2 regions of the Amycolatopsis sp. N2S4-7 genome follow, and region 1 is predicted to be linked to the other one. Evidence: riboswitches for the same ligand, from Rfam matches in the RefSeq annotation. Region 1 holds a riboswitch; the other holds the start of a gene.
The links. A riboswitch is a leader RNA that binds a small molecule or an ion and turns the genes downstream of it on or off. The one in region 1 is predicted to bind S-adenosylmethionine.
Positions count from the first base shown of each region.

Region 2: another riboswitch for S-adenosylmethionine. It lies ahead of thrC (threonine synthase); the one in region 1 lies ahead of ACH54P_RS44680 (aminotransferase class V-fold PLP-dependent enzyme).

Region 1 covers NZ_CP172299.1:9,470,842-9,475,045, forward strand. The annotation lists gene ACH54P_RS44670 (potassium/proton antiporter) at 1-1,075, shown strand, start outside; gene ACH54P_RS44675 (M23 family metallopeptidase) at 1,315-1,980, shown strand; SAM riboswitch class IV at 2,062-2,176, shown strand; gene ACH54P_RS44680 (aminotransferase class V-fold PLP-dependent enzyme) at 2,216-3,685, shown strand; gene ACH54P_RS44685 (hypothetical protein) at 3,631-4,182, shown strand; gene ACH54P_RS44690 (hypothetical protein) at 4,182-4,204, shown strand, end outside.
Region 2 covers NZ_CP172299.1:9,153,518-9,157,721, reverse strand. The annotation lists gene ACH54P_RS43035 (DMT family transporter) at 1-67, opposite strand, end outside; gene rpsT (30S ribosomal protein S20) at 396-656, shown strand; gene holA (DNA polymerase III subunit delta) at 922-1,902, opposite strand; SAM riboswitch class I at 2,050-2,183, shown strand; gene thrC (threonine synthase) at 2,197-3,462, shown strand; gene ACH54P_RS43015 (ComEC/Rec2 family competence protein) at 3,505-4,204, opposite strand, start outside.

The DNA of each region.
Region 1 (4,204 bases):
CTCCGTGCTGCGCACGGCGGGGATCGGCAAACGGCTCGTCGGCGCGCTGGAGCTGGAGTCCGGCATCAACGACGCGCCGGCCTACATCGCCGTCGTGGTGCTGGCCGCGGGCACCACTGTGGACTGGACGCTGCCGCTGCTGGTGGTCTACGAGCTCACCGCGGGCCTGGTGATCGGGCTCGCCTTCGGCTGGCTCGGCGGGTTCGCGCTGCGCCGGGCCGCGTTGCCGGCGACCGGGCTCTACCCGCTCGCCACGGTCGCGGTGTGCGTCGTGGCGTACTCGTCCGGGCAGCTGCTGCACGCGTCCGGGCTGCTCGCCACCTACGTCGCCGCGCTGGTGCTCGGCAACGCGCGGCTGCCGCACCGTTCGGACACGCTGTCGTTCGCCGAAGGGCTGGGCTGGCTGGCCCAGATCGGGCTGTTCGTGCTGCTCGGGCTGTTCGCCTCCCCGGGGCGTCTGCTCGACGCGGTGGTGCCGGGCCTGGTCGCGGGCGCCGTCGTGCTGCTGCTGGCGCGGCCGATCTCCGTCGTGGTGTCGATGCTGCCGTTCCGGCTGCCGTGGCGGGAACAGGCGTTCCTGTCGTGGGCGGGGCTGCGCGGCGCGGTGCCGATCGTGCTCGCGATGATCCCGCTTTCGGAAGGGCTGCCCGGCGCGCAACGGCTGGTCGACGCCGTGTTCGTGCTGGTCGTCGTGCTGACGCTGGTGCAGGGCGCGACGCTCGGGCCGCTCGGGCGCCGGCTCGGGCTGGCCAAGAAGTCCGAGGCGCACGAGATCGAGGTCGACTCGGCGCCGCTGGACGAAATGGGCGCCGAGCTGCTGCAGGTCCGGATCCAGCCCGGGTCGCGGCTGCACGGCGTCTACCTGTCCGAGCTGCGGCTGCCCGTCGGCGCGACGGTCAGCCTGGTCGTGCGCGACGGCGCGGGCTTCACCCCGCAGAAGACCAGCCGGCTGCAGGAGCACGACCAGCTGCTGGTCGTCACGACGACCGGGGTCCGCGACGACGTCGAACGCCGGCTCCGCGCCGTCGACCGGGCCGGGCGCCTGGCCCGCTGGAAGGGCGAGTCCGGCCGGTAACCCGTTCGTGGTCGTGGCCGCGCCGGCACCGATCGGACCACTGATGATGCCCCGCCCATCACGCGTGATGCCCGTCTGATCACGCGTGATGCCCCTTCCGCACGGGTTCCGCCGCTCGCCACGCGCAGTTCGCTCACAAAAATCTCACTTGATCTTCCCAGTGATCCAACGTTTGGCCTACTGTGCGCTCGATCCGGTTAGTTCGAATGGGTGAGCGTAGAGCCAAAGGAGTACACACGGTGACGAACCTTCCCGTGCGTGCGGCGGTCCTGACCGCCGCGATCACCGCGGCCCTCGGGCTGCTCGCCGCCCCGGCCGCGACCGCCGAGGTGGCGCCGTTCCCGGCACTGACCCTGCCGTTCGAGGCGGGCCAGCAGGTCTACTCGGCCGGCATCCACTCCGACGACGGCAGCACCCGCGTGAAGAACGCCATCGACTTCAGCCCGGCCGACCGCACCGTGCGCGCGGCGCTGGCCGGCACCGTCCACCTGCAGCACTGCTCCGGCGGCGACTGGGTGACCGTCGACCACGCCGGCGGCTGGCGGACCGGGTACTACCACCTGGAGGGCATCGCGGTCGCCGACGGCGAGCACGTCGAGGCCGGGACGGTGCTCGGGTCGACCGGCAACGCGCTGCCGTGCGGCGGCAGCAGCACCGGCGCCCACGTGCACTTCACCCTCTGGACCCTGCCGGACGCGACGGCGGCAACTGCGGGTAACTGGGACGGTCTCGCGTTCGGCGCCGTCTCGACGACGGTCGCGGCGGCCTACGGCGAGCCGGTCGACGGCAAGACCCTGGGCGGCTGGCGCTTCACCGCCGGAACCGAGCAGTACGCAGGCACCGCGACGCACCTCGCGGACAACGCCGTCACCCAGCTGCCGGGGAACTTCCGCGCCCGGCTCTGAACCCGGGCGCCTGTGAGCGGCGTCTCAGAATGTGAGCCGGGGGTTGGCCGCCGGGCGCGGTTTCGGTTACCTTTCCGACTAGGTCATGAGTGCCAGCGTCAAGCCCCGGCTTGCTGGCCGGCAACCCTCCTACCGCGGTGGGGTGCCCCGGGTGAAGACCGGGCCGGTCGCGTCGTGCGACGGGCAAGCGCGGGCCCCTCGCCGGGGTCCCCCGGACCGCCGAGGAGGCACCCCGATGACTCTCGCCATCGACCGCACCCAGCCCGTCGAAACCCTTGCGCCCCAAGCCGTTCCCGCCGTCGCCGGGGCGTCGCTGCGGGTTCCGCTCGTGACCGGCGGGGACATCGGCTACGCCAACCTCGACCACGCCGCGAGTGCCCCGTGCCTCGACGCGGTCCGCGGCGCCGTCGACGAGTTCCTGCCGTGGTACGCCAGCGTCCACCGCGGCGCGGGTTTCGCGTCGCAGGTCTCGACGAAGCTCTACGAACGCACCCGCGACGTCCTGCGCCGGTTCGTCGGCGCGCGGCGGACCGACACCGTCGTGTTCACCCGCAACACCACCGATTCCTTCAACCTGCTGGCCCGCAGCCTGCCGCGGCACACCACGGTGATCGTGTTCGACACCGAACACCACGCCGCGCTGCTTCCGTGGCAGGGCCCGAACGTCCGGCGGATCCCGACCCCGCGCACGCGCCTCGCCGCGGTGTCCGCTGTGGACGAAGCACTCGCGGATTCCCCGCAGGGACCGCGGTTGGTCGTCGTCACCGGAGCGTCCAATGTGACCGGTGAGCTGCTGCCGGTGGCGGAGATCGCGGCCGTGGCGCGCCGGCACGGCGCCCGCATCGCGCTCGACGCCGCCCAGCTGGCCCCCCACCGCCGCATCTCGATCAGGGAGCTGGACGTCGACTACGTCGCGGTGTCCGGTCACAAGCTGTACGCGCCCTTCGGTGCGGGCGCGCTGATCGGCCGCGCCGACTGGCTGCGCGCCGCCCGGCCGTACCTCGCCGGTGGCGGCGCGACCAAGCTCGTCACCGAGGACGCGGTCGTCTGGAACACCGGGCCGGAGCGGCACGAAGCCGGTTCGCCCAACACCGTCGGCGTGTACGCGCTCGGCGTCGCCTGCGAAACCCTCAGCGGGAACTGGGCCGCGATCGAAAACCACGAGCAGGCGCTGCTCGCCCGGCTGCGCAAGGGTCTCGAGGGCATCCCGGGCTGCGCCGAGCTGCGGCTGTTCGACGCGCCGGTCGACCGCGTCGGCACGGTCAGCTTCGTCGTCGACGGCTTCGACCCCGGCTGGCTCGCCGCGGTCCTGTCGGCCGAGTACGGCATCGGCGTGCGCGACGGCGCCTTCTGCGCCCACATCGCGGCCCGGCGGCTGATCGGCGTCACCGGCGGCGACGGGCAGCAGGCCGTCCGCGTCAGCCTCGGCCTGGGCAGCACCGAAGAGCACGTCGACCGCGTGGTGCTGGCCCTGCGCCAGATCGTCGCGCGCGGGGCCCGCTGGGAGTACGCGAAAGCGGACGGCCGCTGGGCGCCGGTGGGCGATCCGCGGGAGCTCCCCCGTTCTGCCGGGGGCGCTAGCCTGAGCGGATGGGGAGAGGGCCGCGTTTCTGGTTTCCGCTGGCACTGCTGGGGTTCGCGCAGATCGGCATGGCGGCGGTGCTGCTGCTTTCGCGCCGGAGCCCGGCCGCGAGCGAGTCGGTGAACATCCTGACCGGGCCCGTGCACCAGTCCCTCGGCTCCGGCAGCGTCGGTGGCACGGGCTACCCGCAGTGGCTCACGCAGGACACCTACTACGCGCCGGGCGCGGGGCTGCCCGCCGGGCCGGTCTGGCTCGTCACGCTCGGCGTGGTGGTCGGGGGTACGGCGGTCTGGTACGCGCTCGCCCTGCGGCCCGTCCGCACGGGGCGGTTCGTCCTCGGCACGGTCGCCGCGCTGCTCGCCGTGCCGCTGCTCGACCTGGTCGGGTCCTGGCAGTTCCGGCTCGGGGACGGGCTGCGCGGCCCGCTGCTGGCCACGCTCGGCCTGCTGGTCCTCGCCGCGTACGAACGCAGTGTGCTCGTGCTGCTCACCGCGGCCGGGTTCGCCGTGCTCGCGGTCGTGCTCTCGGCGGACCTCGTGGGCGCGCTGCTGTCGGCGATCGTCCTGCTCGCCGCCGCCTTCGTGGCCCTCGTGCGCCGGGCACCCGATACCCTGCGGTGATGGGGAATTCACGGCGGTACTG
Region 2 (4,204 bases), 320 kb from region 1:
CGGCGAGGTTCCACGCGGCGTGCACGACGGCGGCGACGAGGACGAGGGAGAGGGCGGTGGCGTTCATGGGACCCCTTACGGGTTTTCGCACGCGCGAAAACCGGGTCCTCCAGGCTTTTGCCCCGTCAGATGAACGGCAGGCCGTCCGGACCCGCCGATGGTGCCGCTCGGACCAGACCCACCGGTCCTGGTTGTCGTCGTACGGGCCGCGCGGACCGGCGGCGGAACCCTAGGCACTACCGCGGTCCACGGTACTCCCGGCTCCGGACGCCCGCGGCCCGGCTGTTAAAGTGGTCGCTCGCTGCCCGTGCGGCATTCCGTCATGGAGGAAACCCGCTTCCGCGGGGCCACTTCAGCGCGGCGGCGATCTCACCGAGTGAAACAGGAGTTGCCCTATGGCCAACATCAAGTCGCAGATCAAGCGCATCACGACGAACGAGAAGGCGCGTCAGCGCAACCAGGCGATCCGGTCCTCGGTGAAGACCGCGATCCGCAAGGTCCGCGAAGCCGCCGAGGCCGGCGACAAGGCCAAGGCCGTCGAGCTGCAGCGCGACGCCGCCCAGAAGCTGGACAAGGCCGTCTCGAAGGGCGTCATCCACGCCAACCAGGCCGCCAACAAGAAGTCGGCGCTCGCGAAGCGCGTCAACGCGCTCTGAGCTGATTGATTTCTGAGAAAGCCCCGGCTTCGGCCGGGGCTTTCTTCATGTTTGCGGGGTGGCGCAGACCGGCTGGGAGCGGCCCGCCGAGGCTCAGCGGGCCGCCAGCGATGGCCTCGCGCTCGCCGCGCCCGGCGGCAGCGGCGAGCTGAGGGAAGTTCTCCGGCCCGACGCGAAGGCCTCGCGGCTTGCTGGGCCCGGAGACCCGCGGTGAGCTGCAGCAGGCGCTCAGCCTGACATCAGCCGAGGCTTCGCGAGCCGTCGGTCAGCGGTCGCCCTTGGCGGCTGCCACCTGGAGGACCGCTCGCTCCAAGGCGTAGTTGGGGTCGGCCGCCACGCCCTTGACCTCGGCGTTCAACCTCGCCACCACGCGCATCGCCGTGGCCAGGCCGTCCTGGTTCCAGCCGCGCGACTGGCCCTGGGCCTTGCGGACCTTCCACGGCGGCATGCCCAGCTCGCCGGCCAGCTGATTCGGGTTGCCGCGGCCCGCTCCGGAGACCCGGGCGATCGTGCGGACCGCGTCGGCCAGGGCGTCGGCCACCAGAACGTGCGGGACGCCCAGCTGCATCGCCCAGCGCAGCGACTCCAGCGCCGCCGCGCGGTCGCCGCTGACCGCCTTCTCCGCGACCGCGAACCCCGTCACGTCGGCGCGGCCGCGGTGGTAGCGGTGGACCGCTTCGGCGTCGATGGTGCCGCCCGTGTCCGCGACCAGCTGCGTCGCCGCCGAAGAGAGTTCCCGCAGGTCGGAGCCCACGGCGTCGATCAGCGCGGCGACCCCGGCCGGGTCGATCTTGCCGCCCACCCGGCGCACCTCGTGCCGCACGAACTGCTCCCGCTCGGCGGGCTTGGTCAGCTTCGGGCACTCCGTCACCTCGGCGCCGGCCTTCTTCAGCGCCGCCGGGAGGGACTTGCCCGCCTTGCTGCGGCCGCCGCCGGTGTGCACCACGACGAGGACGATCCCGTCCGCGGGGTCCTTCAGATAGGCCGCCACGGCGTCGGCCAGTTCCTGCGAGATGTCCTGCGCCGCTTCGAGGACGATCACGCGGCCCTCGCTGAACAGCGACGGGCTGACCAGTTCGGCCAGCTCGGGCGCTGTGAGATCCGACACCCGCGCCCGGGTCAGCTCGGCCGTCGCGTCCATCGCGCGGGCGGCGGCCAGCGTCTCGCGGACGGCCCGCTCGATCAGCAGTTCTTCCTCGCCCAGCACCAGGTGCAGCGGGGCCGGGGCGGTGGCTTGCGCGGTCACCGGTGAATCCTCTCACTTGCTCAGTCGTGCGCCCGCTCCGGTGATGTGGAGCGGACACCATGGCAAGGCTCGAGCGCCGTGTCGTACGGTGTAACCGAGGCGGCCCGCCCCGGATCATCCGGCGTGCGCGCACCGACAACTGAATACCGCTCATCCAGAGGGGCAGAGGGAACGGCCCGACGAAGCCCCGGCAACCGGCGTACAGCCCGTCATCCCGCGATCGCGGGGTAGCTGACGACCACGGTGCCAATTCCGGCCCGCTCCGGCGGGGCAGATGAGGAAAGGAACCTCGCGATGACCGCAACCCTCGGCACGACCTCCACCACGAAGACCCCGGATCTCGGTCCCGCCGTCGAACTGGTGTCGAAGGAAGAGGGTCACCGGCAGCCGCTCGCCCCCGAGTTCGTCTCCGCGGAGGACTTCTCGCCGCTCGAGGTCGCCTACGACTTCGGCCGCGTCCGCCGCGAAGACATCGAGGCCGGCCCGAAGAACATCTGGCGCTACAAGAAGCTCCTCCCGGTCCCGTCCAACGTCGAAGAGATCCCCAACACCGAGCCCGGCGCGACCCGGCTGGTCCGCGCCGACCGCCTCGCCAAGGAGCTCGGCCTCAAGCGCGTGTGGGTCAAGGACGACACCGGCAACCCGACGCACTCCTTCAAGGACCGCGTCGTCGCCGTCGCGCTGGCCGCGGCCCGCGAGTTCGGGTTCGAGGTGCTCGCCTGTCCGTCGACCGGCAACCTGGCCAACGCGACGGCCGCCGCCGCGGCCCGCGCCGGCTGGCGGTCGGTCGTGCTGATCCCGAAGACCCTCGAGCGCGCCAAGATCCTCACCACCGCGGTGTACGACGGCGACCTCATCGCCATCGACGGCAACTACGACGACGTCAACCGCCTGGCCACCGAGCTGGCCGGCGAGCACCCGAAGTGGGCGTTCGTGAACGTGAACGTCCGGCCGTACTACTCGGAAGGCTCGAAGACGCTCGCCTTCGAGGTCGCCGAGCAGCTCGGCTGGCGCATCCCGCCGCAGATCGTCGTGCCGATCGCCTCCGGTTCGCAGCTCACCAAGGTGGACAAGGGTTTCCGCGAGCTGGGCCAGCTCGGTCTCGTGGAGGCCAGCCCGTACAAGGTGTTCGGCGCGCAGGCGACCGGCTGCTCGCCGGTGTCGGCCGCGTTCCGCGCCGGCCAGGACGTGGTCCAGCCGGTGAAGCCGGACACGATCGCCCGTTCGCTGGCGATCGGCAACCCGGCCGACGGCCCGTACGTGCTCGACATCGTCAACCGCACCGGCGGCGCGATCGAGGACGTCACCGACGAAGAGGTCGTCGAAGGCATCCGGCTGCTGGCCCGCACCGAGGGCATCTTCACCGAGACGGCCGGCGGGGTCACCGTCGCCACGGCGAAGAAGCTGGTCGAGACCGGCAAGCTGGACCCGGACGCCGAGACCGTGCTGCTGATCACCGGCGACGGCCTCAAGACCCTCGACGCGATCGAGAACCACGTCGGCCCCAAGGCGACCCTGCCGCCGTCGGCCGCCGCCGTGAACGAGGCACTCGGCTACTGATCTCCGCCCGAGCCGGGGCGGGCCACCCGGCCCCGCCCCGGCTCACCGGCGCGGCGGGCCGCGCGGCTCACCCCGGCGGACGATCGCCGTTCCGGCGACCACTGCGGTGTCGCCGTCCTGGTCGGTGCGGGTGACGAGCGCCCCGAGCGCGGCCAGGCTGTCCATTGTGGACCGGTTCGGGTGCCCGTAGGTGTTGCCCGCGCCCACGCTGACCAACGCCACCCGCGGCGCCACCGCCGCGAGGAACGCCGGCAGTGAGTAGCGACTGCCGTGGTGAGGGACCTTCAGCACCTCCGCTTCCAGGTTGCCGACGTCGGCCAGCAGATCGGCCTGCGCCGCCAGTTCGACGTCACCGGTCAGCAGCACGCGGCCGGCCGGGGTTTCCGCTCGCAGCACCACCGAACTGTTGTTGATCGTGGTGCCGTCCTGCTGCCCGGCCGAGCGGGCCGGTACGTACCGCGGGCCGAGCACGTCGAGTGAGAGCCCGGGCCACTCCAGGCGCTCCCCCGGGTTCAGTTCCACCAGCGGCACCGCCTGCCGGGCGGCCTCCGCCGCGACCTGCCGCCACGCCCACTCCGGCGCCCGCCCGGGCCCGACGGCGATCCCGCCGACCGCCCGGCCCTCGAAGACCGACGCGAGCCCGCCGATGTGGTCGGCGTGCAGGTGGCTCAGCACCACGAGCGGGATCCGGTCGACGGCCAGCCGGTGCAGGCACTCGTCGACCGGCCCCGGCTCGGGCCCG